DNA from 2 places in the Blautia sp. DFI.3.45 genome. Region 2 is predicted to be linked to the other one. Evidence: riboswitches for the same ligand, from Rfam matches in the RefSeq annotation. Region 2 holds a riboswitch; the other holds the start of a gene.
The links. A riboswitch is a leader RNA that binds a small molecule or an ion and turns the genes downstream of it on or off. The one in region 2 is predicted to bind cobalamin.

Region 1: another riboswitch for cobalamin. It lies ahead of LJE09_RS00085 (ABC transporter substrate-binding protein); the one in region 2 lies ahead of LJE09_RS14540 (cysteine-rich small domain-containing protein).

Annotation. Positions count from the first base shown of each region.
Region 1 is NZ_JAJDMI010000001.1:18,440-34,612, reverse strand. Features, by position in the region: gene fucO (lactaldehyde reductase) at 130-1,275, opposite strand; gene LJE09_RS00150 (TetR/AcrR family transcriptional regulator) at 1,465-2,043, opposite strand; gene LJE09_RS00145 (HEPN domain-containing protein) at 2,087-2,491, opposite strand; gene LJE09_RS00140 (nucleotidyltransferase domain-containing protein) at 2,484-2,819, opposite strand; gene LJE09_RS00135 (DUF2284 domain-containing protein) at 3,007-3,507, shown strand; gene LJE09_RS00130 (M14 family metallopeptidase) at 3,688-4,779, opposite strand; gene LJE09_RS00125 (ArsR/SmtB family transcription factor) at 4,966-5,274, opposite strand; gene LJE09_RS00120 (heavy metal translocating P-type ATPase) at 5,405-7,270, opposite strand; gene LJE09_RS00115 (cation transporter) at 7,423-7,641, opposite strand; gene LJE09_RS00110 (MATE family efflux transporter) at 7,855-9,210, opposite strand; gene LJE09_RS00105 (ABC transporter ATP-binding protein) at 9,210-10,181, opposite strand; gene LJE09_RS00100 (ABC transporter ATP-binding protein) at 10,174-10,956, opposite strand; gene nikC (nickel transporter permease) at 10,968-11,795, opposite strand; gene nikB (nickel ABC transporter permease) at 11,800-12,747, opposite strand; gene LJE09_RS00085 (ABC transporter substrate-binding protein) at 12,803-14,365, opposite strand; cobalamin riboswitch at 14,563-14,761, opposite strand; gene LJE09_RS00080 (hypothetical protein) at 14,837-16,045, opposite strand.
Region 2 is NZ_JAJDMI010000053.1:2,795-18,967, forward strand. Features, by position in the region: gene LJE09_RS14535 (C1 family peptidase) at 1-803, opposite strand, end outside; gene LJE09_RS14540 (cysteine-rich small domain-containing protein) at 1,214-1,510, opposite strand; cobalamin riboswitch at 1,918-2,112, opposite strand; gene LJE09_RS14545 (EutP/PduV family microcompartment system protein) at 2,175-2,690, opposite strand; gene LJE09_RS14550 (BMC domain-containing protein) at 2,779-3,207, opposite strand; gene LJE09_RS14555 (BMC domain-containing protein) at 3,219-3,584, opposite strand; gene LJE09_RS14560 (C40 family peptidase) at 3,990-5,444, opposite strand; gene LJE09_RS14565 (hypothetical protein) at 5,785-5,940, shown strand; gene LJE09_RS14570 (N-acetylmuramoyl-L-alanine amidase family protein) at 5,952-7,424, opposite strand; gene LJE09_RS14575 (diaminopimelate dehydrogenase) at 7,776-8,762, opposite strand; gene LJE09_RS14580 (J domain-containing protein) at 8,955-9,602, opposite strand; gene LJE09_RS14585 (DUF5685 family protein) at 9,595-10,440, opposite strand; gene LJE09_RS14590 (hypothetical protein) at 10,494-10,904, opposite strand; gene LJE09_RS14595 (flavin reductase family protein) at 10,941-11,450, opposite strand; gene LJE09_RS14600 (class I SAM-dependent rRNA methyltransferase) at 11,576-12,778, opposite strand; gene LJE09_RS14605 (GNAT family N-acetyltransferase) at 13,235-13,849, opposite strand; gene LJE09_RS14610 (DUF1002 domain-containing protein) at 13,839-15,434, opposite strand; gene LJE09_RS14615 (manganese efflux pump MntP) at 15,547-16,101, opposite strand.

The DNA of each region.
Region 1 (16,173 bases), on a different contig from region 2:
CTGCTTCTCATGCACAATCCCGCCACACTCAGAGCATCAGCACACTTATGGGAAATAAAAAAGCACTGACTGTGACAGTACTCCATTACAGCCGGTGCTTTTTTTATTTCATCTTATAACCATTATTAATTACATAATCTTACGGAACAGATCTTTCAAATCTTCTACGCTTGCATCTTTCGGGTTTCCTGGTGCGCATGCGTCTGCGTGTGCAGATTCTGCCAGGAACTGAAGGTCTTCTTCTTTGATTGCTTCCAGTTTAGTCGGGATTCCTACATCAACAGAAAGTTTCTTAACTGCTTCGATTGCTGCTTTTCTGTATTCATCCTGAGACATTTCATCTACACCTTTTACGCCCATTGCTCTGGCAATCTCACGATATTTCTCACCTGTGCATTCCTGATTGTATTCCATAACAATTGGAAGCATCATTGCGCAGGCAACACCGTGTGGTGTGTCATAAACAGCACCAAGTGTATGAGCCATGGAATGAGCGATTCCAAGACCTACGTTAGAGAATCCCATACCAGCGATATACTGTCCAAGAGCCATTCCTTCACGACCTTCTTTTGTGTTTTCAACAGCACCGCGGAGAGATTTGGAGATCAGCTCGATTGCTTTTAAATGGAACATATCTGTCATTTCCCACGCAGCTTTTGTTGTATATCCTTCGATTGCATGAGTGAGGGCATCCATACCTGTAGAAGCTGTCAATCCTTTTGGCATGGAGGACATCATTTCAGGATCAATAACTGCGATGATCGGCATGTCATGTGGGTCAACGCATACAAATTTACGTTTTCTTTCTACATCTGTGATAACGTAATTGATAGTTACCTCTGCTGCTGTACCTGCTGTTGTCGGAACTGCAATGATCGGTACACAGGGTTTCTTAGTTGGAGCTGTACCTTCAAGACTTCTTACGTCTTCAAATTCAGGGTTTGCAATGATGATACCGATTGCTTTGGAAGTGTCCATGGAAGAACCGCCGCCGATTGCAATCAGATAATCTGCGCCTGAATTCTTAAATGCCTGAACACCATGCTGTACGTTCTCGATTGTCGGGTTCGGTTTGATGTCTGAATACAGTTCATATGCAAGTCCGTTTTTCTCAAGAATGTCTGTAACTTTGCTTGTTACATGGAATTTTACAAGATCAGGGTCAGAACATACGAAAGCTTTCTTAAAGCCATGTGCTTTTGCTTCGTTTGCGATTTCCTCGATCGCTCCTGCTCCGTGATAAGATGTCTGATTTAAGTTAATTCTGTTTGCCATAATGATTTCCATTCCTTTCGGTATTCTTCAGTATTAGGTAAGTTTCCGCATCACTTATCTTTGTTATTATCTTAACAATATAAAATAAAAAAAGAAAGTTACACTTTAGCTCAAATGTAACCTTCTCACAATATTTGTGCAATAATGCCGAAAAACTGGGTGCAAAATTATGCATTAATATTGTTATATTTATGACAATATTTCCAGCTTTTCAAACAATTCCGAGAGTTTTCCAGGCATCCCGTCAACTAAAATTTTCGCCAGTCCCTCCGGTGCACATTCCAACTCTCCCAGTACCCATTTTACAGTCATATAAATAGAACTATGGCAGTACATTTCCAAAATGCAATGTATGGTCTCATCCGGAATCCTTCCTGTTTTCTCACGAATCAGATTCTCATAGAAGTCCAGGATCAGTTCAAAATCATGCTGGCGCAGACTGTTCTGACTGTCATACTTAAATGCTGCTGCAAAGAAAACATGCTCTTCCTGAATATAGGTAAACTTCTTTACCAGAGCATCATAAACAGTTTTTCCCATTCCCATATGCTCAAAGGATTTCGCCAGAAGCTTATCGAAATACCAGTTGATAAGGTCAAATTTGTCCATAAAATTCCGATAGAAAGTCTGCCTCGTAACACCACAATTCTCTGTGATCTGTTTTACTGTGATGTTATCTACAGACATCGTTTTCATACATTCCTTCATCGACCGCGCAAGACGGTATTTCATTTTTTCACCCTTGCTGTTTTCTGCCGTCAGCTTCATAAGATTTCCTCTCGCTAATTCATTTCTCTAGTGTGTCGACAAGTTAATATTGAATACCTTTCTCTGACAGATATTCTTCTATCTTTTCAATAATAAGCTTCGCTGACTTATATTGATCTGATGCATCTTTTAAAGATGCAACGTAAAAATCATCATAATCACTATTTTCTCTCTCCTGCTTTAGTCTTCCCAACCTCTTTCCCATTTCTCTTGGAAAAATCTCTTTTGCTATATAAGTTTTATTAAAATACGCAACCGCATCCTTATGACGCTTAAAATCAATCTCTTCTAAAGCTAATACTGCTTTTATTGCATAAAAAGCAGCATAATAACTACGATTTATTGAATCTTTATAATGTTGACTTTCTAAGCATAATACTGCCACTCCCAATGTCTCCACCGCATTCCGAATACGGTATATACATAAATCCTCTTTTTTGTCATTCATCGATCACTACCCCCTCATCTCGCACATTTCGGTAAAAAGGTAACGTATCAATCCAATACTCATACTGGTCTTCATTTTTAATGATGGGAGAGAACTCTATTCCTGTATTTATTTCAAACTCAAATGCAAGATCATAAATATCATTCTTCACTAATCGAATTTCTTCATCAGACATTTTCACCAAAATCATAATATCTATATCAGAATTTTCTCGAAAATCTCCTCTCGCATATGATCCATATACGATAATCTTTGTCAATTTATCGCCCAAAATACGTCTTAACTCCTGAGAAAATCTATATATGATGTTTCTGATATTTTCCGGCATATAATCACTTCCTCTTATTAATATCCCCCAATTTGCATATCTATATGTTAACATAAGTTTTTTGTTACATCAAGTTTCCCTCATCAGAAGTTCTCGACAAAACTTGATTTTATTTATTTCAAAATGTTATAATTCACCTTGATATGTTCAAGCCAAAATAATCCGCTTTAAGAAGGGAGTCATTCTTATGGATTTAATAAAAGAAGCACTTTCCATGGGTTTCGCAGATGCGGCGATCATGGATACAAAGGATCTGGTATTTGTGCCGGAATACAGACAGTTCTGCGAGGACAATCTCTGTGGAAATTATAACCTGGTTCCTGCATGTCCGCCTGCCTGCGGTACTGTAGAAGAAATGCAGGCAAAAGCATTGAAATATGAAAAGGCACTGGTTCTCCAGACTGTTCTGAAGGATCCGATCATGGATCCGGTACTTTTCAAGCAGGCGAAGCATGCACAGAATATTCTTACAGAACAGCTTGCCAGACAGATGCAGGAAGCGGGAAAAGAAGATATCCTGATCATGAGCGCAGGACCGTATAAGAATTGTTCCTGTATGTCCGCCTACAGTGTAGATGCACAGAAAATGGCTGATGCAGTAGGTATGGTCTGCTGGGCAGATGACTCAGATGTAAGATTCTTTACACAGATTCTGTTTCACGAAGATTATAGCAAGCCTCATAAATAATGCATATTGATTAAGAGGCTTGCTATAGTATAAAATACGGCTGCACTATATCCGCATTTAACCCGGATATAGTCAGCCGTATTTTTATACCCTGTTTTTATATTTATGTCGAACCGATAAGCTCATTTGCTTTGCTGTTCACTTGAGTTGGTCGAACCCATTTCTGTCTTACTTAAGTATTTATTTATCCTCATGATGCTTATGATGTTCATGCCGTTTATGATGTTTTTCCTCTGATTTATGATGATGGTGTCCATGCTTATGTTTCTCATTTCCGCACACTTCACATCCTACTTCAATCTTACCCTGTGTATCCTCATCCCAGGTACCATAAGAAACCATCGGCGTATCCTTCATAATGCACAGACTGATGGTCTGATAAAGAATAATACCACCCATTTTGGCTCTGTATACAAACAGTTCACGTCCAAAATAATCGCAGATTCTTCCCAGTACTTCGCCTTCTTTAAAGGTCTCACCGGGCTGTTTCGCCGGATACCAGCAGCCTGATACCGGGGCATCTTCATAGATCACAGGACTTACTTCTATCGGTGGTTTGCCATGAATATGGGACTTCCCGCGAAGGATTCTCAGATGTCTGAGGATATTCTTCACATCATGAACATCCTCCGCTACCAGATCTTCGCACCAGCGGGAACTGTGTCCACGTTCCAGCAGGATACTCGGGATTCCCATGCTTCCGGCATAGTTGTAAGCTCCGCCTGTTCCATACATGGAAGTTACCAGATAATCTACATGTGCGATCTCCGCCATCTCACGGCTCTTTGCAGCTACTTCCGGAGCTGCTGCCCCTGTACAGTATACATAAGATACCAGTCCCTCAAATCCATCACCGCAGTGCAGATCCACATAGTAATCTGCCTTCGGGAAAAATTCTGTCACAACAGTATAAGCGATCCTGTCACTAAGTGTACCATTCGGATTTCCAGGGAAAACTCTGTTCAGGTTTTTTCCATCCTCATAAGTAAGACTCATGGTACGGTGTTCGAATCCAGTTCGGTTCATCAGACGGATCACTATGATATTTCCTGCGATCTTCTTCGGATCCAGCTCATCTGCAAGCTGCATAGCTGCCTGAATTCCTACATATTCTGCATTATGTACCCCACCGGAGATCAGAACAGTCTCCCCCTCTTTTTCTCCACAGATCAGTGTTACCGGAATTCCGAATTCTGCCCCGATGATGTGCACAAATCCTGATACTTTCTCACCCGGTTTTGCTTCCAGGTCTGCTACTCGTAATGTTCGCATCAAATCTTCTCCTTCCACTCATTCCATCTCTGCCAGATCTTATCATCCACTGGCAGGCTCTTATTTCATTCTGTAAATTCCACTTTCAATAGTTAGTTCTATAAAACTTTTATATTTTCAAACAGGGAGCCAATACTTGAAATATCAACTCCCTGCTTTTTACTTTTACCATACGTTCACATCGGATTAATTTTCTTCTATATGCTCTCTTCCCTGATTGATAATCGTCCGCACATGATCATCTGCCAGAGAATAAAAAATGGACTTTCCCTCTCGTCGGTTCTTCACCAGTTTGTTTTGCTTCAGGATTCTAAGCTGATGGGAAATTGCAGACTGTGTCATATTCAGTGCTTTCGCAAGGTCGCATACACATACCTCTGTTTCGAAAAGCACAAACAGAATACGGATTCTTGTAGAATCTCCGAAAATCTTAAACAAATCTGCCAAATCCTCAAGTTCCGTCTCTTCTGGCATTGTTTTATTTATAATTTCCATTGAATCTTCATGAATTTCATAATAGTCACAAGCCTCGTCTTTATGTTTTTCCACGCTTTCACCATTTTCCTTCCTGTCTGCAACTGTCTGTTATTCTATAAATTTTTGTAACTGTTCAGTACCTTCACAGTTACAGGTTTTTTACAAATAAAGTACGGATTGCGTTTAATACCGCAATGATCATAACACCTACATCTGCAAAAATAGCCATCCACATATTGGCAATTCCCAGCGCACCAAGTATCAGACACAAAATCTTAATGCCAATTGCAAAATAAATATTCTCATATACAATATGAATACACTTTCTTGCAATCTTAATCGCTTTGGAAATTTTCAGCGGATCATCATCCATCAGTACGATATCTGCTGCTTCAATCGCTGCATCAGAACCCAGTGCACCCATAGCAATACCAATATCTGCTCTGGACAGTACCGGCGCATCATTGATACCGTCACCCACAAATGCAAGCTTCTCTTTTTCGGATTTCTGATGAAGTAATTCTTCTACTTTACTTACTTTATCTGCCGGAAGAAGTTCACTGTAAACTTCCCCAATTCCCAGTTCTTTTGCTACCTGGTCTGCAACACGTTTAGAATCGCCGGTAAGCATAACTGTTTTCTTAATGCCTGCTTTCTTCAATTCTGCAATTGCTTCTTTTGCATGAGGTTTCAGAATATCAGAAATAAGAATATGACCTTCATATTTTCCATCTACAGCCATATGAATTACTGTACCCACATGATGACATTCCTGATAGGAAATTCCAAGACGTTTCATTAATTTCGCATTTCCTGCTGCTACAGATATACCATCCACTTTTGCAGTCACACCGTTACCGCTGATTTCCTCAATATCTGTGACTCTGTTTCTGTCAATTGGTTTTCCATATGCTTTCTGAAGACTCTTACTGATCGGGTGGGAAGAAGAACATTCTGCAAGAGCTGCATATTCCAGCAGTTTTTCATCTGAAATCTCATTATGATGAACTCCGCTTACTTCAAAAACACCCTGTGTCATTGTACCAGTTTTATCAAATACTACATAGCTGGTCTGTGCAAGTGTTTCCAGATAGTTGGAACCTTTAACCAGAACGCCCTGATTACTTGCTCCACCGATTCCTGCAAAGAAGCTTAAAGGAATACTGATCACCAGTGCGCATGGACAGCTGATTACCAGGAAAGTAAGTGCTCGGTAAATCCAATCACCCCACATAGCCGGTTTTCCCATGATCAAAAGTACGATCGGAGGAATAAAAGCAAGTGCAAGTGCTCCGTAGCATACAACCGGAGTATAATATTTGGCAAACTTTGAAATAAAATTCTCTGATTTTGATTTTCTGGAACTGGAATTCTCCACAAGTTCCAGAATCTTGGATACGGTAGATTCTCCGAATTCTCTGATCGTACGGATTTTCAGAACACCTGTCATATTGATACATCCGCTGATTACTTCATCCCCGGCTTTTGCATCTCTTGGAAGGCTTTCTCCGGTCAGAGCACTGGTATTTAAAATAGAAACACCATCAATGATCACACCATCAATCGGAACTTTTTCTCCTGGCTGTACAACAATTACAGTACCAATTTCAACTTCATCCGGGTCTACCTGTTCAAGTTTTCCATCTACTTCAATATTGGCATAATCCGGACGGATATCCATCAGTTCACTGATGTTACGTCTGCTCTTTCCTACTGCATAACTCTGGAAAAGTTCTCCGATCTGGTAGAACAACATAACCGCAACACCTTCGGAATAATCTCCAAGCAGGATTGCTCCCACAGTAGCTACTGCCATCAGGAAATTCTCATCAAATACCTGTTTATTTCTGATACCTTTAAATGCTTTCTGAAGAATATCATAGCCAATTACCAGATATGGAATCATAAACAGTCCAAATCTGACATATCCATCTATCGGCAATTTAGAAAAAAGCACGATCAATACCGCCGCTACGATGATTCTGATCAGCATCTTTTTTTGCTTCTTATTCATCTTAATACCTCACTTCTTATAAAACAGGACCGCCGCCAGAATATATATCAGTGGATAACCATAACCGCCTGATATATCTCTGTGCCGCAGTCCCTCTCTGCTAATTTACGACAATTCCCGTAAATATATTATCAACAGAAATCGTTCCTGAATTAAAGATAGATTTCGCAGTCGTCTTCTACTTTCTTGCAGTTTGCCAGAACATCTTTCATAACTGCTTTCGGATCCTGTCCGTCTTCAAATTCAACGATCATTTTCAGCATCATGAAGTTTACAGTTGCATCCTTAACACCTGCTGTATTCTTAGCAGCTTCCTCCATTTTATTTGCACAGTTTGCGCAGTCTACGTCAATTTTGTAAGTCTTTTTCATAGTATTTTTTCCTTTCTGGCTCATGAATATTTTTTCACATTATCATATGAGCACTTGTTCATTTGTTTATTTTATTATAACAGATTTTCGTCCTCTGTCAATAGCTTAATGTTAGAAAAATAGCAAATATATAAAAACAGAGGATACCGCCTGATCATTCTTCCTGCCATATCCTCTGTGTCATCTATCATTTACAAAATGATTGCAATCTTTTTATTTAATTTTCTTATGGTAGAGTTTCCTGACTTTTGCCAGATATAAAACAGCAAAAGCAACACCGGACACAACCCATGATCCAATATAGATCCATACAATACATTCCATTGTTTTAAATGACGGTAAAACAAGCAAAATGCATACTACTCGAAACAGGCAAATTGTAAGTAATGTAGTAATCATCGGTACCAGCGTTTCACCCAGACCACAGCAGGCTCCTGAAAGCGCCTCTGCAACTGCATAAAATACAAAAAAAGGTGCCATCATCTGCATATATCTTACAACCAGCGGGATCAGTGTCGGAACGTCTTTCTGATCAATAAACAACGGTCCAATCAGTCCTGAACCGAAGTAAAGAACAAGACTGATAATTCCTACTGCGATTACAGATAACCCAGTACCGATCAGTGCTCCTTTCTTTACTCTCTTCGTCTTACCGGCACCGAGATTCTGTGCGGTATATGTCGTCAGTACAGGTACCATAGAATCCGCGATCAGCCAGATCAGTAAATCCAGTTTATCACAAATTCCCCATGCCGCAATACTGTCAGTTCCCATTGTGTTGACACTTGCCTGAACAATAGAATTGGCAATTGGAAACAACATAGATTGAAGAGCTAACGGGAAACCTTTTTTTACCATCATCCCCATATGCTCTTTGCAGATTTTCATAGTTCTGATTCCTATCTTTTCTTCCAGGAAATCAGATTTCACAAGAAAATATGCGGTAAGTACAACACTTACAATCTGAGAAAGTACAGTAGCTGCTGCCGCTCCTCCAACACCAGTATGCATAAGTCCTACCAGTATGAGGTCTACAACAATATTAACCACACTGCATACGACCAGTACATATAATGGCTTTTTAGAATCTCCAAACGCTCGCAGGACTCCTGCCATCATGTTATAAAGGATCATTGCCCATATTCCGCCAAAATAAATGCGGCAGTAGATTAGTGATCCTGCACGAACTTCTTCCGGAACAGACATGATATCAAGCAGCCATGGAGAAAAAACAGCACCGGCTGCTGCACAGATAATTCCCAGAATACCGGCAAGCAAAAGAGCTGTCCGCACTGCGCAATGCAGTCCTTCTTTATCTTTTGCTCCAAAATATCTGGAGATCATAATCGTCGCACCAGTTGCAAGACCATTCATAAAGTTAATCGGAAACTTAAAAAGTGTATGTACAGAATCAATTGCAGCAAGTCCGACTTTTCCCGTAAACTGTCCGACGATAACCGCATCAACTGTTGTATACAACTGCTGGATCAGACTTCCCGCAATCAGTGGAAGTACAAAAAGTAATAATGCTTTTCCTATATTTTCAGAGATCAGACTATCTTTTTTCATTATTTACTGCCCTTTTGGAACAAATGGCAGGCAACACTGTGTCCATCTTCCACTTCCACAAGTTTTGGATTCTCTTTTTTGCAGATATCCATACAATGCTCACATCTTCCCTGAAACGGGCATCCCTGTGGAAGATCCAGTGGGCTCGGAGCCTCACTTTCAATACTCTCGATTGGTTTGGAAAAGTCCATATTAATATCAAATACTGCACCCATCAGTGCTCTTGTATATGGATGCATTGCTTTCATATCAAGATCTTTTCCCGGAAGAACCTCTACGAGGTTTCCAAGATACATAACGGCTACCTGATGTGCCACTAACTGAACCAGTGCAATATCATGACAGATAAAACCAAATGTGATGTTCTTTTCTCTCTGAAGCTTCGTGATCAGTTCAATTACTGTTTTCTGAACAGAAACATCAAGAGCGGAAGTTGCTTCATCCAGAACAACGATTTCCGGTTCCAGTGCCAGTGCTCTCGCGATTGCAACACGCTGACGCTGTCCACCACTCATATTGTGAGGATAACGATCCGCAAAATCTCCCGGTAATTCTACCATCTCAAGAAGTTTTCTGCAGACAGCATCCTTCTCAGATTTCTTAATCTTTTTGAAATTCATCAAAGGTTCGCACACAATATCACGAATGTTCATTTTCGGATTAAAAGATAAGGTCGGGTCCTGAAATACCATCTGAATGTTCTGACGGTTATTTCTCAGTTCTTCTCCCTTTAATTTCGTGATATCTGTACCGCGGTACAGAATCTCACCCTCTGAAGGTGTATCAAGAGAAACCAGAAATCTCATAAATGTACTCTTACCACATCCGGATTCTCCTACAAGACCCAGTGTTTCGCCTTTGTACATTTTCAGATTGATGTCATTGTTCGCCAGCAGAGTACGTCCATGTGATGCCGCAAATCTTCTGGTTACATGTTTCGCTTCCAGTATGACTTCTCTTTTTTCAGACATATCGTTCACCTCCCCGGGATGGAACTGCTTCCAGAAGTTTTCTGGTATATTCGTTCTTTGATTCTTTCAGAATATACTCTCTTGTTCCCTGGTCTTCCATTCTTCCGTTCTTCATTACAACAATATAATCTGACATGTAGGCAGCTACACCCAGATTATGGGTTACTACAATAATGCCTGTATGGTAATCATCTCTGAGCTTCATCATCTGACGTACGATCTGCGCCTGTGTTGTTACATCCAGTGCAGAAGTCGGTTCATCTGCAAGAAGAAGCTTCGGCTGATAAGTCATTCCCATCGCAATACCAACTCGCTGTCTCATACCACCGGATAACTGGAAAGGATAAGATTCCATAATATTATCCGGAGACGGAAGTCTCATTCGCTCCAGCATTGCGATTCCCTTACTCCATGCCTCTTTCTTGGAAATGTTCTCATGAGTAAGAATATATTCTGTAAATACCTTTCCGACTTTACGTGTCGGATTCATCATTGCACCACTGTCCTGAAAAATCATGGAAATATCAGAACCACGAAGTTTTCTCCACTGTTCCGGTGTATAGGATAAAAGGTCTTCTCCTTCAAACGTAATACTTCCTTCTGTGACCTTACCGCCACCTGCAAGAAGTCCCAGAACAGCACGGATAACAGTGGTTTTTCCACTTCCGGATTCTCCTACCAGAGAAACGATCTGTCCCTCTTTCATATCCAGATTAAAGTTCTGAACAGTTGGAACATTTTTGTAGGAGATTGTCACATTATCTAATTTCAGCATGTTTATTCCTCCTACTCATTTCTTGGATCGAGGATATCACGGATGGAATCCCCAAGCATATTAAATACAACAACTACTACAAAAATAGCAAGACCCGGGAAGATCATCAGCCACGGAGCGGACTGCATACACGCTCTTCCTTCATTCAGCATATAACCCCATTCCGGTGCCGGCGGCTTCGCGCCAAATCCCAGGAAGGACATTGCTGCCAGTTCCAGCATCATGGAACCTATATCTGTGGCAGCAGTAATGATCAGTGTAGGAAGTGCATTTGGAAGCATATATCGAAACAGCATATACGGTGTTTTGGAACCGGTAACGATCGCTGCTGATACATAATCCCTGTCACGGATCTTCATAACTAGGCTTCGTGCCAGACGCGCATATTTGGTCCAGCTTACTACTACAATAGCGATGATCGCATTTTTGATACTTGCGCCCATAATACCTGCAACAGCAAGAGCAAGTACCAGTCCTGGGAAAGCAAGCATCATATCTGCAATTCGCATAATAACAGCATCAATGACACCTCCGAAATATCCTGCAAGGACTCCGGTAACAGTTCCCACCAGAAAGATCAGGGCAACAACACCAAAGGTTGCTGACAGAGATGCACGTGCTCCATAAATAACTCTTGAAAAAATATCCCTGCCCATTTTGTCGGTTCCAAAAATATGTTCCTTGCATGGCGGAAGCAGTGCATCTACCAGAGAACCTTTTAACGGGTCAACCCCTCTGGTTACCACCGGTGCAAATACTGCTGTCAGAATAATACAGACTGCAAGAATAGAAAACACGACAAAAGTTTTATTTGCTAAAAATCTGTTTTTCTTTTTCATGATTCTACTCCTTTAAACGCATACGTGGATCAATATAAACATAAGATGCATCAACGATCAGGTTAATGACCATATAAATCAGGGCAAGCCATAATACATATCCCTGGATCAGATTGTAATCACTGGATGTGATTGCTGAAACTGCAAGGTTTCCAAGACCCGGATAAGAGAAGATTACTTCTACAACACTGGTTCCTCCAAGAAGTGATCCTATGGAAAGACCAAACATTGTGATCAGCGGAAGCAATGAATTTGGAAATACATTGCCCCAGATAATCTTTGATTTCTTTACTCCTCTTGCCTGTGCACCGATCACATAATCCTGACTCAGTTCATCCAGCACCGCTGTTCTTACCTGTCTGGTATATTTGGAAGACATTGCAATCGCAAGTGTCAAAGCCGGAAGAAACAGACTCTTAAAGTCTCCCGCAGAACTGATAACCGGAAATGCATTGATATAAACACAGAATGCCAGCATTAACAGAAGTCCAACCCAGAAGTTAGGCATCGCACATCCGAGGAATGTAATTCCCCGGACGAGATAATCGATCCATTTATCTTTATATATGGCAGACAACATACCTAAAGGTACAGAAATAACCAGCATAAGGATCATGGCCATTAATGTAAGTTTCAAAGTCGGCCATAATCTGGCTGCAAGAAGTTCTGTAACTGGTTTATTTAAGCTGTATGATTTGCCAAAGTCACCTTTCAGACAGTTCTTAAGCCATCTGGTATACTGCACCAGAAACGGATCATTCAGACCAAGTTCCTCGCGTGTCTCCTGAACCATTTCTTCAGTAGGCATTACACCGGTTGCCGTGTACATGTTTCGTACAGGGTCACCTGGTGACATAAAGGTCAGTGCAAATGTAATAAAGCTGATACCGATCAATACGATCACAATCTGTAATAAACGCTTGATTATTTGCTTTTTACTCAAAAAAGACACCTCTTTTTATTTCTGTTTGTAACTATTCAGTAACTTCACAATTCGCAGACTTTTCTTATTCTGCAGGAGTAATTTCTGTTGACAGCCAGTAGTAATCTGCTGTATGGATATGTGCAGAACCAACTTTCTTACTGTAGATCATAGATGAGTTGTAGTATCCATCAATCAGAACCGCTGCATCATCTACCAGAATCTGCTGCATCTGGAAGATCAGATCTTTTCTCTTTTCCGGATCCATTTCACCTTTTAATTCTTCATATAACTTGTCATAGTCCGGGTTGGAGTATGCGCAGTAGCTGGTATCAGTTGCCCAGTTAGCCATATATGCCAGAGGATCTCCGGTACCAACAGTGATCCAGTTATTGTTATTAAGGTCATAATCCAGTGCTGCAAGTTTACTCCACTGATCATCTGAGCTTCCGTATTCAGGAACAACACCAATACCGATTTCTGCAAGATACTGTGCCTGAGCATCTGCAAAGTCATTCAGAAGACGGTTTTCATAAGAAATATATCTGAGGTTGATATTCTGACCATCCAGTTCACGGATTCCATCTCCGTCTGTATCAACGATTCCTGCATCATCCAGAATCTGTTTTGCTTTTTCCGGATCATAGGTATATGGATTTTCCAGTTTGTCATAGTCATAGTTCAGAGTAGAAGGCAGTACGGAGAATCCTGGTGTATAAAGTCCACCGATTGTTCTGGAATTACAGATTGTATCATTATCAATTGCCATCAGGATTGCCTGACGAAGTGTTTTGTTTCCAAGAACACCGTCAAAGTTCATCCATGCAAATCCACAACGTACACCTGATGCGATATCAACAGTATAGTCATCGTTATCCTGGAAGTCCTGAATATCTGCTACGTTTGTAATGTTCTCAACCAGGTCTACCTGACCGCTCTGAAGTGCCATTGTTTTTGCGGAGTTATCTCCCATGAACAGCAGATTGACTTTATCGTATGGGACATCTTCACGATAATACTCATTTGCAGCTAATGTATAACCAACACCTACACCATTGAATTCTTCAATCTTGTATGGACCTGTTCCAATAATTCCGTTATCATAGTTTTCAATATGTTCTACATCTGTAATTCCCATTGTTGGATGGCAGAGCTGTCCTACAAGGTTTGCATATGGTTTGCTTGTTTTGATGTTAATTGTATTTGCATCATCATCTACAGTAACTTCTGCTTCAAATTCCAGATATTTCTCCGGTTTGGCAGATCCGGAAGGTCCTACCTCTTTCATGTGATCAAAATACTCTTTTACCTTTGTCGGAGTTAAATCACATCCGTCAGAGAATTTAATTCCGTCTTTCAGCTTGATCGTCCATTCTGTATGCTCGTCATTTACTTCATAACTCTCAGCAAGCCACGGGATAACTTCCATATTGTCATCGAATTTAAATAATGCTTCAGCAATACCATATCTCATAGCATTCCATCCACCGTTTTCATCATTTGCACTGTTTACACATCCATCTGTGTACATCTGACATCCGAAGTTTAAAACCTTCTCATCACCTTTCGCCTGTACAGTAACTCCCATTGATAACGCAACTGTTGTTGCTGCTGCTAACACAAGTAATTCTCTTTTTGTTTTTTTCATCCTTTACTTCCTTTCTTTTTTTGTTTCTTCGTTGTTTTTCTTCCTTCTCATACTGTCCATTCCTATGATTTTGAGCGAAAAAAAGACAGATGCTCCCGCATCCGTCACGAAATCTTACCGTTAAAGAATCAAACATATATATATGCAACACATGAAGTTGTAACTCTTAATCAGGATTTCTCGTCGTCCGCAAGAATCTCTTTTACTAGAAATAAGCAGGTCTCCTGACTTAAGCCTATATACTTTCAGCACCTTCCCAGAAAATATCTTCCAGTGGTATGCAGCTGAAAAACAACTATCACAGTGACGGGATCGTACCGGATTTACACCGGTTTCCCTTTTAATCAGACCAGCAGGACGCTTCTGCTGGTCTGAACTTATCTCTAAAATCATCAAATGGCCGTATGAATACTTCTTTATCATAACATACTATCATGCATACGTCAATTATTTCAGACTTTTATTTTCTATCTATTTTTCCGTAAATTTCTGGAATTCTTCAAAATTTGTTTCCGGTGTATAGGATTTCAGAACTCCCATCATGTCCTCTACACTATATGTATTATCATACATTCCAATAGATAACACATACTGCTTATTAAACTCATCTACTGAATCCGCTGTCCAAAATGACTGCTGCAGCCGGAAAGCACTTCCATCTTCACGGTAATCTTCTGCAAAGCCTTCCAGAGCATTCTTCATAGCAACAAATGATGGTGCAACGATAGCACCATATTTTCCTACAAGATAGTCGATTCTTTCCTTGCCGTTATATCCCTTCTTGTTAAACATTTCGTATGTATCTTCTGTAAAACAATCAATTGACCCCAACAATACATCTGTACTGTTCTCTTCTTCATAAGCATCAATTACCTTGATAAAATCACTTGCGCTCACTACACTCAGAATAACATTATACTCTCCTGTATTCAGCGGAGCAGCCAGCTTTTCATCCAGATGATCTTTTGGATAACCCGGAACCAGAGTAATCTTAATATCACTGCCTGTTTCAATTTCTTCCGTATCCTGCGTATTCACCAGTTCTTCTACAGACTTCTCATATGACAGACCATATGCTTCCTGAAGCTTATTCAGAATACCTATCGTTCTCAGACGATGCATCTCATTACCGATGGCAGATCCTCCACATGCTATTATGTAATGATTCTGATTATTCTGATCCTCTGAAGCAAAATACTCCGCCATATTGGCAGCCGCATCCTTTTCTGTTTCAACAGATGTTCCTATCGTTCCCAGAAAGTAAGGATTATCCTTTACTTTCTCATACATTTCATCACTGATCGTTCCTGAACCACGCACATAATACATACCATATTCTTCGCATACCGGAAGAACTTCTTCAAGATCAGAGGAAAGGAAAGAAATAATTCCCTTTACATTTCTTTCATGAAGCTCATTTATAAAGCTGATTTCTTCTTCTGCAGTGCTTATACTGGAAGAATATAAAAACTCAACTTCAAAAGCCATACCGACATAATTTTCAAAATAATTTCTAAACTCTCTTACTTCCGCATCATTCAGATTATATACAGACACTCCTATTGTCATTTTTTCATCCTGATCTGCTGTATCACTCTGGACATCAGATGCCATAACTGAAATACTGGTGCAGGTAAGCAGCATAATCATTGTCAATATAAAACTAATTATCTTTTTCATTCCTTTTTTACCTTTCTGTCGTATTTGTATAAAAATTCAAGTTTTCTTTTCTCACATCCCTTCCTGAAGTAAAAAAGATCCTCTTCTTAAAATGTATTTTAGGTATAAAAATAAAGCCTTTCTTAATA
Region 2 (16,173 bases):
TTATAAGCCTTACTTTCCGGAATCTGTACAGTCAGATCATTCTGATGCGAAGAATCCGTAGGAAATGGTACATCGGCCTCTGTGGTCATTCCCGACCATGTACTGAGATAAATCGCCGCCAGGTGATCATTACCTCCTATCACGTGATAATTTCCCAGTACATAATTCTTATCATCAGGGGTATTTCCAAGAGGATCATTCTGTCTGTTGGAGAAAAAATATGATAAATGTTCTTCTGACAGATCGTAGACTCCTTTGTTCTGTGCCAGAAGCGAAGTCTCCATGATTGCTGCCATACCAAAAGCCCAGCAGGTTCCAAATGGATTCTGATTCTTTACGGGCGTAACTAATCCTTCCTTTCTGGAATCATAGGAGGATGGAAATGCTGTTTCTCTGCTTCCATATGCAGCGTAAACTGATGTCAGATCACTCTCTACTTCAGGTCCCGGATCTATCGGTTTTAAATTTTTAAAAGGTTCTAACTCTTCTTTTCTTTCCTCTTCTGTCAACGGACGACCTTTGATATATCGAATTCCATCTGTATTTTCTTCCGTTGCTTCTCCATCCTGGAACTCCTGTTTTGCATCATCGCTTCCGAACAGTTCTGCATCAGATTCCGTATCTGTTCCAAATTCATCTGCCTGTGAACTTTGAAATTCTTTCAGATCTGATGTATTTTCTTCTGTCTCTCTGTTGACTCCGGATCCAAACATTTCCTGACCCGCAGCGGGTACCGATGTACAAACCATTGCATAAGCCAGAAAAACTGACAATGCGCGTATCGCTGTATTTCTTTTTTTCATGTAGTAGTTAACTCCCTTGCGTAAATATAATATCATTATATCAGTATCTTTTTTGTTTTTCAACCATGATCAATGACAAAAACCGTCGGAAAACAGTGAATTTTCCCTGTTTTCCGACGGCTCTATGTAGAAATGCAGAGCTCTGCCGACAAGAAAATGTCGCCAGGAAAAGACGTCAAATGCCTGTGATGCATTTTCTTCTGTGCATGTGAAAAGTGTGGAAAATGTGTGTGAAATGCTTTATATACTAACTCAGAACAGACTTGAAAATCTTACAGACTCTTCTCTTTTGCTATCCTTATTCTAGCAGAACAAGCATTGTATTACAATGAAAATCGTTCTTTCTTATTTGTGCTAATCTGACACATTGTTACTGTTCACTCCGTTCTAAGCAGCGACGCATTCTCCTCTTATTTGCTGATACTTTCCTTTGCTCTTTTCATCATATCAGCCAGTTCCTGGTATTTTCCTGTGACATATCCATAGTTTTTTCGCTTATGCGGAAGCATACAGTTTGTGCAGTCTTTAATTCCCTTTTCCGTATACCGGAAATTCCCACCGCATTTCTCACCCAGGGCATATAGCGGGCAATAACAGAACAGACAGTTAAAATCATCCGGATCTGCATTCTTATGACACGGAAAAAATTCACATTTCTTATGGCTGAAATAAGAATATTCTTTCCCTTCCCAATAAGGTTTCTCCATTGCTACCTCTCCTCTCCTGTTGCAAGTTTTTATCTTTCCAGAATAATTCCGTTTTCTCAGTCTCCATCAATCCCACCCATCAGAGGACGAAATAAAAAAAATACTCTAATAAATTATCAATTTCTCTTCACATAACAAAGCATTGAAAATTCATTACAGTATTTTTCACAGATCATACATTTAAAATTAATAAGAGGGAGCGATGCTACCCCGGGGTAGAAAAAAATCCGTTCATGAGTGCGCGGAGGGAACGAATAAATCCGAAGTAGTATCGCCTGCCATTTAATCATGTATAATTCATAAAGAACAGGCGCATTCCATAAAAAATGTCTGCCTTCAGATAAAAGCAGACAACACTCCGAAGCTGCGGATTCAACGGAGTTGGTTGTTACACTTTACACGGAAGTTTAACCTCGCCATACCAAGCAGGTTTCCTGGCTCCAGGCTCATCGCTCCTCTCTCCTTCTCATGCTATGGCACAATGGACATTCTGAGATTTGCTCCTCTGTTACAGTGACCGGATCGCTCAGGTTTCTCACCTGATTCCCTCTTTCTGTACTGCTCTTTCTCACAGTATCAGCACTTAATATGTTCTGTATGGAATTATACTGTCATTATAATAACACCCTGCAACAAGCTTGTCAACTATTTATCAATATATTTTTCAATATTCCACACCTTCCGGCAGCGGATCCCATTCATTCAGACCAAGACTCTGTCTGAATTTTGCTTCTTCCAGACTCAGCTTTGGAACATCCTCATTCAAAAACGCTCTCAGCTCATCAATCCCCTCTCCGGTCACATTGTTTACCAGAAAAATTCTTTCACATCCTGCATTCAGCATCCACTGACGCACCATTGGAACATTCGCATAAGGAGAATCTATTTTCGTAATGATTCCTATCAGTGGTCTCAGAATAAATGCATTACTGCCATAGCCAAACAAACTGAAAGGTTCATCTGCTGACTGTACCATTGCCACCACATCCGCTTCAAAAGAAAAACAGGCCAGCCCTACGCTGAAATGCTTGGACTCTGCATACTCTCCCGGAGAATCAATGGTATCATCATCCGTATTCGTATACTGCGTTTTTACATAATGAAGTTTTTCGCCTTTTAATGCCTGCGTTAATGAAGTCTTACCTGCTTCACTTCTGCCCATCAGAAATATTTTCTTCATATTTAATGTCTGTCCCTTTCACTTCTCTCAGCTATTCCGGCAGTTACATAAGCACCATCGGTACAGAATAACTGACTTTTCGTATGTTTTAACTTTTGTGAACTGCACAGGTCTTAAAGCCAAGCACCTCTCTAAAAAATTTCACCACTTCTTCCACTGCAGTCTGAACTTCCGTCAGACCTCCCGTAAGGATCAATGACCCGCTGAAGCGATCCATGAAACCAATCTCCACATTTGCACTTTTCACTGCAATATCAGCAGCTACAACCACTGCTTCCCATGGGGTAAAACGAATCATTCCGATTGCTTCTCCTGCGTGGTCTTCTCCCTCATGGACCCCAATATGCAGACCAAGATTCTGATAAATACAGCTCTGTGAAGGATTGATCACATGCGCCAGGCACACTTCCTTTCCCGGAACCCTTACTCTGGTCATACGCAGCTTTTTTCCCTTTAATTTCTCATAATCCTGGTTATAAAGCTTTTCCAGTAATTCTCTGGTTGTCATCCCTGCCATCCCAACACTTCCTATCTTTTGGTAATCTTGCAGACTACATAACCCAGAGTGTCTCTGAAATAATCCACAACCTCAGTCATCGCTGACATTACATCGGAAATCTCTCCCGTAATGATCAGTGTGCCTGTAAATCGATCTGCAAATCCCAGATAAACATTTCCGCTTTTTACCGCAATATCAGATGCGATCACTGCAGATTCAGGCGGTGTCATATTCATAATTCCGATTGCAGATGAACGGTAATCCACCTGCGGATTCAGTCCAAGCTTCTGGTATATGACCGGAGCCGGCCCTCCCATTACATGTGCAAAAGTAATCTCCTTGCCAGCAACTGTTTCCTGTACAATTCTTATGTGTTCTACATGGTCATTTGCCATTTATCATTCCTCGCTTTCACTATTCAACTATAATCCGGATAATTCATGAGAATATTCTTTCCCACTGATGTCTCCAAAAACAGATTTAAAATTTTATATGTATCTCTTCAGTTACATAAACTGTACTATCCATCCAATTTTATGTCAAGGTAAAATCCACCTGAAAATCGGTAAAATATTATACATGGTTACGGTTCACTCCGTTCACAGCAACACGCTTCACGATGCACAGAATTTATGCTAATCACATAAATTCGCGCGGTATGTCTCGGAATTTTGGCATATTCATGCCAAAACACCTCGCGGAATAACGATAACTACTTATACATAAAGAAAAGGAGCATCAGCCCCCTTAGCGATACTCCTTTTCAACCCCTATAAATTTAATTATTTATACTTATTTAATTATACCAGTCTTCTTACAGAAACAATCGTTCTGTACGCTGCGTTATCACTGATCTTAATTCCATCTACAGAGTTTGATGCATGAACGATACGTCCATTCCCCATATAGATTGCAACGTGTCCACCGTAGCAGATCAAATCGCCCGGCTGCGCATCAGCATAAGATACTTCTGTACCGGCATTCTGCTGTTCATAAGAAGTTCTCGGAAGACTTATTCCGAAGTTTGCATATACACTCTGTGTAAATCCTGAACAGTCAGCTCCACTTGTAAGGCTTGTACCACCCCAGACATACGGATTGCCAACAAACTGTGTTGCAAAGTCTACTACAGAAGATCCTGAACCTGAAGATGAAGATGAAGAACTGTCTGAATCAGACGACTGTTCACTCTCATAATCATCTGGTGAAACTGTATTATCAGAATCAATCACATTGCCATACTCATCATACTCTACATCATCGGAAGCTCCTGCATTGTCAACAGGATCACCATTTTCATCATATTCTACACCATCATCTGATTCAGACTCATCAGATTCATCAGATTCATTATCCGCATCATCAGTATTCTCAATCTCATTTCCGTCTTCATCATACTCTATATTTTCTTCGTCTTCTGATTCGGAGTCCTGTTCCTGCTCTGCAGCTTTTGCTGCTGCCTCTTCTTCTGCCGCCTGTCTTGCAGCCTCTTCCTCAGCCTGTCGTCTTGCCTCTTCTTCTGCTGCAATTCTCTCAGCTTCCAGTCTCTGAATTTCAGCCGTCTGTTCCGCTAACAGATTTGCATATTCTGTCGCCTGCTGCTGTGCATATGCAATTTCATTCTCATAATCGGCTGATTCAGATTTCTTCTGATCAATCTGGCACTGAAGATCATAAGACTGCTGTTCATAAGAAGCCTTCATCTCCTCCAGTTCTGCTTTGTCAGATTCATACTGAGTCTTTAAATTATTCACCTCATTAATAGTATTCACATATTTATCAAGATTCTTTCTGTCCTGCTCATACATCTGCTGTGTATTCTCAGCACGTGTCAGAAGTTCACTTAAATCTTCTGAATTAAGCATCATCTGAAACCACGCTGCATCCCCACCCTGTTCATACAGTGCCTGAATACGAAGCTTCATGCTCTCATACTGCTTATCTCTCGCCTTCTGAGCCTTAGCCAGATCCTGTTTTGTCTTAATAATATCTACTTCTTTATTATCGATATCTCCTTTAAGAGTATCAATAGAAACCATAACACTTACAAGATTGGAATCCAGTTCGGAAATCTCATTCTCAAGCTGTGATTTCGCATATGCAAGCTCATCCATTCTGGAATATGTCGCATCCAGCTGCTGACTTGTGATCGCCTGCTCTTCTCTCAATTCATCCTCTCTTGAAGCACTTACACTAACAACCTGTGTTGCGCTCATCAGGAGTGCTAATGTAAGACATACAATTCTTTTCTTCATGAATTCTCACCCTCGTAACATTTTCTTTCTATATCTTAATGTTTTTGCAATATCTAAGTTAATTCTTATACATATTAACACACCGCACTCAAAAACGCAAGGATTAATTACCATAAATTTTATATTTCTGTAACATTTATTAATCTTTTTGTTATTCTTCGCATTTCTTTCTACAATTCAAACATATTCCATTTCATGTTTGTAATAATTTGACACAGGACAAAGATATCTGATGCAGGGTTACTGTTCACACACCACTATCCCGCGAGGTGTTTTGGCATGAATATGCCAAAATCCCGAGACATACAAGCCAAAATTCCATTGCCGCAGGCAATCTGGAATGAATTTTGGCTACGTTACTGTGAACGGAGTGGACAGTAACGTAGCAGGACTTCACGCTATAGTGGACTGGATTGTTTGCATTATTTATGGAATTACTACAGAACGCAAAAAAAGAAGCAGCCTCCTCATTCGAAAGCTGCTTCCATTTTCTTAACTATTCACTTCTCAGCTAAACAGATCTGCAAGGATCTGGTCTGCGGTCATATTCATATATCCATCCGGATCAGAAAGCGTACTTCTGTTCCATCTCAGATAATTACCTCTTCTGATATAGTTACCAGATGAAGTATGATAATCATACTTGGTATATCCCGGATATCTTGACATATACTTCTGTGCCAGTGCAATCGCCTGACTGGAATAACCACCGGACGGAGTAGGTGTACCTGCAATCTGAACACCTGCATTCGGAGTAGAATGCACGATCACTGCACTCTTATCAGCACACTGTCCGAGAATGATCCATGTATGTCCACTGTCATATCCCACATCTCCGGGATATACTGTCCAGTCATCACTTGCCAGATTCGCCTGAGTGAGAATACTTCCCCAGCCCATGGACTTATAATAAGAACCAATCTCACCGGAAACTACCGTATATCCGCTTCCTACACCGGACTTACTCTGCATTACCTGATAAGCTGACCATCCTACGAAACCGGAACAGTCAAAACCTTTTGCTCTGTTTGCTGTGCTGAGATCTCTGTAGTTATTGTAATCATAACTGCTGCTCTGACTGTTATAGAAATCAGTCATTGTCTGACTTGTTCCTTTTCTGGTGGAATCATTCCATCCGCCACCCCATACGTACAGAGCCTGACCAACAGGCTGTAATGCACCTGCCAGATAATTCTTGATTGTTCTGGAACCGGTCGGACTTGTAGTATTGCTCAATATACCATTGGAATTAAAATGGTATTTCTGTCCATCAATTGTTACATCTCCGGTAGCCATCACACCGGTTTCCTTATCAAAATAATACTTATTTCCATCAATTGTCGTCCAGCCTACAGCCATCTTGCCGCTGCCTGTATTAAAATAATATTTTTTTCCGTCGAGTGTCTGGAAACCTTTTGCCATAATTCCGTCTTCAGTTTCAAAATATCTGTATTCATTGCTGGAATTCTTTGTCCAGCCGGTAAGCATATAACATGCACTTGTAAAATATCTGGTATTTTTCTTACTGTCTGTAAGAAATGTCTTGCAGGCAGCCACTCCACTGTTACTGTAGAAATAATATCTCTTTCCCTTCAGTGTCAGCCATTTCGTCTGCATGAATCCGGTAGATGGATTAAAATATCTTTTCTGATCCTTTGAATCAGTGACCCAGCCTGTCATCATGATACCAGCCTGTTTACTGAAATATCTCTTTCGTCCTTTACTGTCAGTAACCCAGCCCTTTACCTGAACACCGGTCTTTGTGTTAAAGTAATATTTCTTTCCTTCAAGTTTCAGCCAACCCTTCTGTTTAGAGCCATCTTCATTTATGTAGTATGAATCTCCGTTAATAGTTACAAAACCTGTTTTCGTTGCAGCCTGTACATTTGCCGCAGTAAAATACATGGAAACTCCCACAGCAAAAAACAGCAGAAACAGAAGTGCCCCCCAGATTTTAAACTTCCTGTTTACGTTTTGCATACATACCTTCCTTTTCTTTTTTCATTATCAGAGCGTGCCTGAAAAGTATAAATCGTGGGTATCGCTCTGATATCTCACATGCTTCTCAGATACGCTCTAAGGTTTAACAAAGTTTTTTACAATGTTATTACGTTTCTATGACTCTATTATATTACACTTTAAATATCCCGTCAACAGACAAGTAAAATTCTGTTAAACATTCACTAATTTTTCACAGTCTATTCCATAAAAAAAGAGACAAAGTCCACAAATACTTTGTCTCTTTTCACAAGATAACACTGTGAAATATAACCTGTATACCTGTTTTCTCTTTATTTTTTCAACAGACAGAATATTATCTTATATCCCTGATCACAACAGATGCTTTCTTAATTCAGCACCATCAGCAGCACATAAATAAGCAGGTGCCACATCAAATACGGTCTTCGCACCACTCTGTCCTTCTTTATTCATACGATATGCAGCTCTTGCATATGCAACAAGTACAGAAGATGTAAACTCCGGATTGGAATCCAGCTTCAGACTATATTCGATCACATGATTGTTCTCATCATTCCAGCCTGTTTTTCCGGATCGGATCACGAAACCGCCATGTGGGATTCCACTGTGATCTCGCTTCAGTTCTTCTTCAGAAATAAAATGTACAGTTGTGTCATAGTCAGAGAAATAGTTAGGCATAGTCTTGATATCATTCTCAATCTGTGCCAGATCCGCACCTTCCTCTGCAACTACAAAGCATTCTCTTGTATGTTTCTGTCTTGTTGTAAGATCCGGATTTTCTCCGTTTCTCACTGCTTCCAGTGCTGCTTCAACAGGAATTGTATACTGTTTTGCATCTTTTACACCTTTGATACGGCGTACTGCATCTGAGTGTCCCTGGCTTACACCCTTGCCCCAGAATGTATAATCCTTTCCGTTTGTAAGGATTGCATTTGCATAGAGACGGTTCAGTGAGAACATTCCCGGATCCCAGCCCACTGAAATAATTCCGATATGACCGCTTTCTTTTGCAGCTGCATCTACTGAATCAAAATGCTCAGGAATTCTTGCATGTGTATCAAAGCTGTCAATTACATTAAACATCTTCGCATATTCCGGTGTCTGTTTCGGGAGATCTGTTGCACTTCCGCCACAGATGATAAGTACATCGATCTTATCTTTCATTTTTTCGGCATCATTGACAGAATATACCGCTGCTGTCTCTGTAAGGATTTTAACAGTTTCCGGAGCACGACGTGTAAATACAGCAACAAGCTCCAGATCCGGATTATGTTTGATTGCGCACTCTACACCGCGGCCAAGATTGCCGTAGCCTAAAATACCAATACGAATACTCATTATGATTTCCTCCTGTAACCTTAATTATATGTTTGCAACTGTTGCATATCATTACAGTTGCACATTATCACTTTACTATAGTAATATTTTCACTTTTAATTGTCAATCCAATTATTACCAAAATTTCATTGCCGCAGGCAATCTGGAATGAATTTTGACTACGTTACTGAGAACGGAGTGAACAATAACGTTTTAGCAGCAAAATACACCGCTTCCCGGGCAGCACAGGCTGCATGCCATATTTGCCAGGCACAGCTTCATGCAATAATCATCTCCACCTGTCGGCATACCTCCAAAAGGATTCTGCATCTCCTGATACCAGTTTCCTCCGCCTTCCATCTGCTGCAAAACCATCTGATACTGTACATTATCCGGTTCCAGACGGATAGCCTGCTTAATATCATTCAATGCATTTACGTTATTTCCAAGTCCCATGTTTGCCATGGAAGACAGATAATACCACTGTCCATTCCTCTGTGAAAGTGACTGCAGAACATTCATAGCCTCACGATAATGACCACTCTGGATATAATTGGCTGCCGCCTGTCTGCGCATAGACTCTTCATCCTGATAGCCAGAGTCTGCCTGTCCGGAAAATCCGCCAAAACCACCGTAATTATTGCTGCCATAATTCCCGTAACCGGCTCCCTGCTCTCTTTCCTTCATAATCTGCTCATAAGCCTGCTGAACCTGCTTGAATTTCTCCTCAGCCTGTTCTTTATTCGGATTGTCAATATTGGCATCCGGATGATACTTTCTGCTCATCTTACGATATGCCTTCTTCACTTCTTCATCGGATGCATCTCTGGAAATCCCCAGTATACTGTACGGATCAATCATTATCTTTCTCTCCTGCTTCTTTTCTCTTCTTATGGATCACCTCAAACCGGCACCATACCCCTGAGTAAAGAATATTTCTCAAAATATCAGTGTATTTTATAATAGGAAGTTTCTCAAACTCCCTGCAGGTCTGTGCCATCATCATGATCAGAATCCGGCGTACCTGCTCATCGAACCCTTCTATTATATATTGTTCTGAAAAAGAATTGTAATTTTTATTTTTTATATCCTCTTCCACATCATCGTATGCATCCAGAAGATAAATAAATTTGCCAAGAAAAAATCCCATTCTGCGCAGAGTATCTTCCCATACATCCTGTTTCCATGCAAAAATCTCTTCCATAATTTTTCCGAAACAGCCCGCCATTTTGTCAATGTCTTTTTCTCCGGATTTCTCCATCTCAGACAATTCACTGAGAAGCTTCTGTATTCTTCGGGATTTATCCGGATATTTCTGATCCAGTTTTTTCACTTTTCCCTGAAGAACTTTTGAATAACCAAGAGCAGTTACTTTTTTTTCATCCTCCCAATCGTCCCGGCATTTATAATAAGTAAGAAGTACATTCATATCTGCCGCATATTCTGTCACTGTATTTCTTCTGACCGGCTGTTTACATACCGGGTGAATGATACATCTTGTGCTTCCCTTTTGTGTGGGCGGCTCATAAAGCGCACTGAGAAGAATCACCACAAATGTCATATCATAAGTCAGAGAAATCTGTCCTGATATTCCATATTTACTTTTGAGTTCTCTGCACAATCCACAGTAAAAGGATCTGTACAGATCAAAATCTTTAAACTTGATTTCAGGCTTATTCATTACTATATAACCAAACATAATTCCTCCAGCCCATAACTTATGATGATCTGCCAGAGCGTATTTGCAGCAAATCAACGTCTTTTGATAAACTTCTCATGACATTTCGGACATTCAATCTCTACCTTCTGTCCTTTTCCTCTGGGAATACGAATTTTCTGTCCACAACCCGGGCAGGTATAGATATGATGTGTTTTTCTCTGCTCCATCATATTTTTCTCTCTGGTAAACCGGCTGCGGATTTTCTGAGTATATCCCAGATATTTCTGGTTTTCCGCATATCGTGCAGAGATATTTCTGGAAAGGATTCTGAAATATGTATAAATGATAAGAATAAATCCAACTGTATCCAGAACGCCTCCAGCTGCGTTTTGTCTCATAAAAGAACCTACAACAATGACGAAAAGTGCCACACCGAGAGTGAATCTTGCAAAATTATCCACTCCATAACGCCCCTGCATGAATCTGTTTAATTTGTCTTTCATTAAACTACCTCTTTTTTACTGTTTGTAATGCATTTTTTACTCTCTGACAAGAACTTTCAGGATCTCTGCAATATACATGGTATGGTAGTCTTTCTGCGGATACCACTTACCGTCGTTTTCCCCGGCATCAAAGCATTCCGGTTTAATCTCATCATGATACATTTTTTTGCAGACCATGATCATGTCAGCTTCTTCAATTCCAGCTGTTCCGTCTGTAAAGTAAGGAGTCAGTCCTGCTTCTTTAATCTTGTTATCCGCATTTTTTCCGGAAACCTTTCCGCAATAATTTAATGCCTTGCGATATTTTTCTCCCAGAACAGAAATTGTAAATGTATCTTCCCTGTCCACAAATTCCTTGGTGTATCTCTGAGGACGGATATACACTGTCACTGCGTTCTTTCCCCACATAACACCCATTGCACCCCAGCTTGCTGTCATGGTATTGCATTTTTCTTCATTTCCGGCTGTGATCAGCAGCCATTCCTTTCCAATCTTGGTAAATGGATTCATTGTCAGTTCTTCTGCTTTTACTTCTCTGAAACTCATAATATTATTTCCTCTCTTTCTTTATTCTCAAACATCCGGAATCCTCTGCTCTGCTACAGAAATCCCTGTTTTCTCAAAAATCTTATCGTGCAAGTACACTCTGGCTCTGATATCATATTATATAATTATCTGTCATTGCATACCTGGAAGATATAGAACTTCAGATAATAAGACTCATCTGCCGCCCACAGGATTGGATGATCCGGTGCCTGTGTCCTGTATTCTACCTGGCGAAGTCTTTTATGTACATTCTTTGCTGCCTGTCCGATGGTTTTGGTAAATAATTCATAATCCATAAAATGAGAACAGGAACAGGTTGCAAGAAAACCTCCGTCTTTTACCAGTTTCATGGCACGCAGATTAATTTCCCTGTATCCTTTTACTGCATTCTTAATAGAATTTCTGGATTTGGTGAATGCCGGAGGATCAAGAATTACAACATCAAATTTCTCACCCTTTTCTTCCAGTTCTGGGAGCAGTTCAAAAACATCTTCACAGATAAATTTCACACTGTCAGATAAACCATTCAATGCCGCATTAGCGGTTGCCTGATCTACCGCCAGCTGAGAGGCGTCCACACCGGTTACACTTTCAGCACCTGCAATTCCGGCATTGAGTGCAAAGGAACCTGTATGTGTAAAGCAGTCCAGAACTTTCGCACCTTTGCAAAGCTTCTGGATTGCCAGTCTGTTATACTTCTGATCCAGGAAAAATCCTGTCTTCTGCCCGTCCTTTACATCAACTTCATATTTTACACCATTTTCTTCAATCTGCACAAGTGTTGGAAACTCTGGTCCTATAAAACCCTTAACCATTTCCATTCCTTCCTGTTTGCGCACCTTCACATCGCTTCTTTCGTAAACACCGCGAATAGTGATCCCATCTTCTGCCAGGACTTTCCTGAGGAGTTCTACGATTGTTTCTTTAAAACGATCGATCCCCAGAGCCAGTGACTGAACTACCAGTACATCCGAAAATTTATCCACCACAATTCCCGGAAGGAAATCTGCCTCTGCAAAAATCAGACGACAGCATCCTGTATCTACCACTTTCTTACGATATTCCCATGCATCACGTACACGCTTCTCCAAAAGTTCTTCATTAATATCAACATTTTCATCTCTGGTCATAAGACGCACCGTAATCTTAGAATTAGTATTAATGAACCCTCTTCCCATAGGATATCCGTCAAAATCATGGACAAGTACAATATCACCGTTCTCGAAATTTCCCATGACTGTATCTATCTCATTATCAAAAATCCACATTCCGCCGGATTTCAGAAGTCTTCCCTCTCCCTTTTTCAGAGTTACTACTGCCATTCCCATTCGTATTTCTCCTTGTATTTTTATGTTTATCTTTTGTCAATTATATGACTCTGTTTTCTATAGCAGCCCTCATAAATAAGTTACTGTTCACTCCGTTCCCAGCAACACGCTTCGCGATGCAGGAAATATGAACCTCCTTGTGCAATGCCCAAGGAGTATCGTTTGCTTCGCAAACTTAATTTATGCTAATCGCATAAATTCGCGCAGTATGTCTCGGGTTTTCTGTGACCTTCGCTCACAAAAAACACCTCGCGGGATACTACCAGTGAACAGTAACATAAATAATGCATTTAAGACAGTTTCAGATTTCACACTCTGATGGGCCGGATTAAGATTCATTATTTACGAGGATTGCTATAATCACATCATTTTATCACATTCATCTCATTTTTTCCATACATAACAAAAAGCAGCCGGCAAAATCACAAAAATTTCACCAACTGCTTTCCATTGCTATTATTGTTTGCTGCTTTTCACAACCTGTGCAGGGGACTTCCCTGATTCGGTTAACTCCTTAAGAAGGATACATCTTGGCAGACCTCCGTAACAGAATGCCGTTCTCTTAACTTCATATCCATGGATTTCCATATTATGTCTGCTGAACTGATTATCCGGATGTATGGTGCACATCAGATAATAATATTGGTCTGTATCCAGCAATCTCTCCGCTTCTTCCAGCATATGCCCCTGCAGCCCGTTTCCCCTGTATGCACAACACACAACTGCCGAATCCATGACTGCAACATGGGAAAGCTGTTCCTCATCAAAATCAAGATAAGTTCCCAGATTATCTTCCCTGTTTTCAGGATATTTAATAAGGAAGAAACCCGCAACAGAACCTTCTGCTGTCTGTGCCACGATCACAAAACCCTGTTCTTCTATATGTGTCCTGACATATTCCTCATCATCAGATACAAACCAGTCCGGATGCTCTTTATCATTCTTCGCTTCATGCATAACAGCCATAATCTCATCCACATCTGCCATCTCTGCTTTTCGTATCCTGAACAATACCTTTGCAGAACCATCCTTATTCTCTGAAATCTGCATGATGCTTTGATTATTCTGCATTTTCCTCGCCGCCTGCAGTCTCTGTGGAATCTGCATCCGTTGTATCATAAGTCTCTGTGCTTTCTCCGTAGAGTTTCTCAAAGAATTTCATTGTTTCATTATATAAGGTCTGTCTGTCATCATCTGAAAGTTCTCCAAGCTCCGGACTTGCCTGTGCATCTGCACTTAATCCGAAGATTTCCTTCATGGACTTATCTACCATATTGAGCTCTGTGCTCATGTAAATTTCAGTTCCATCTGCCTGATAAGAAGCTGTGCCTTCTGTAAGAATTTTCAGATATGCCTTCTCCACATTCTTAGCAAGAGTTGCACCATTTTCAGCATCAAGAGTTACGGAAGCTGTTGCTGTTTCATCTTCCATAGCTGTTGTAAGAGCAGTGGTATCGCCTTCATATTCTCCCTTGCAGAAATTCTCAGCTTTATCAAACATGGTTTTCTGATCTTCTGTCAGTGCAGAAGTATCCAATTCATCTGATGTGGTATCATTTTCTGTATCATCTGTTCCTTCATCGGAGTCTGTATCACCTTCATCTGTATTTCCAAGCGTACTGTCATCCGTAGTTTCATCACCATCCGGCTCCTGCGGTTCCTCTGTTTCGCTGAGGTCTCCGTCACTCTGATCGTCCCCGTCGTCCTCAATCAGACCTGAATCCTCCTCCAGCGATGGATTCTCTGTGGAACTCTCTACGATATCTCCGCCTAAAGCACTGTTATCCACATTATTCAGGATATCATCACCATCTGCTGGATCACCTGCATTTACAGTGTCATCCTCTTCATCATCAATATCACCAAGCTCATCATTATCACCGGATGTATTCTGTTCTACCTGCTCCAGTGTTGCTTTTACATCATCATAATTGTACTCCTGCTGCGCAATCTGTTTCAGAAGCTCTACGATCTTATTAATCTGGTCAGAATCCAGATTTACATTATTCTGCTGAGCAACATTTACTACGATATTATAGATATCATCCACATTCTGGACATTATCTTTGATAACCTGTATCTTCGAGTTATTCATAACAGTAGTTGCATCATTCTTTCCAACCTCATCAGCCAGATTTCCTGTCACTACCATTTCCTCTGTAGCAAGTTCTTTCTTCGTGCTGTCAAGCTGCTCCCCTGTAGCTGTCTCGTACGCCATCTGAATACCTGTAAGCGCTCCGGTGCCGGATACCTCAAACGGGCAGGCTGCTACCACTTCACAGTTCTTGACACCTGATGTGGAAAGTGACGTTGCGATCATGTTACATGTTACCCAGTTAAGATTGGCTGTCCTTACTTTGATACCGCCTGACTGAGTCGGCTTTACATATGCACAGCTCACTGTTCTGGTTCCGATCTGCTCTAACGGTACATAAGCACTCAGATGATCTCTCTCATCCTGATTAGTGATAGTGAGAATCTGTACCTGGTTACTGTCTACATTAAAATATTTCATCATTGTATTCTTCTGGTCCTGAGTAAGATCGGCTCCCAGCGTCACAACCTTCACTGAATCTGCCATTGTCGGTACAGCAGTTCCTGAAAGTACCAGACATGCACTGCATAAAAGTGCTGCTGCTGTTTTTACTTTTTTCATAATAGAAACCTCCCTGATATGTTATTTAAATTATTCAGGCGGATAATCATTTCATGCCTGTTCATTGATAGTAGTATTATAACACGTTTGAGTTGAGATTTGTAATTATTATTTATATCATTCCCAGTCCTTCCAGCAGGATTTTTGTACCTATGAGGATAAGGATAATACCTCCGCATAATTCCGCTTTGGATTTGTATTTCATTCCGAAAAGACTGCCTATCTTTACCCCTGCTGCTGAACAGACAAAGGTGATCCCACCGATAAAGGATACTGCTGATACAATCTCTACTTTCAGAAAAGCAAATGTCACTCCCACTGCCAGTGCATCAATACTGGTAGCCACTGCAAGGATGAACATGGATTTTATATCCATATCCGCATTTACATGTTCTTCCTCTTTCGATTCTTTGATCATGCCGGCACCAATGAACACCAGAAGGACAAAAGCTACCCAGTGACTGTATCGGGTAACCTTATCTGCAAAGAATCGTCCGCCAAAATATCCCACAAGGGGCATTAATGCCTGAAATCCCCCGAACCATGCGCCTGCGATACACATATGCTTTGCATTGATTCTGCCCAGGGAAAGGCCCTTACAGACAGATACTGCAAATGCATCCATAGACAGGCCTATCGCCAGTATAAAAAGTTCAAAAATATTCATGTTTTTTTTGCTCCTTTTCCTGTATAAAATAATTTTTCAGTAACATAGAACCCTTCCCTGAAGACTTTTTTA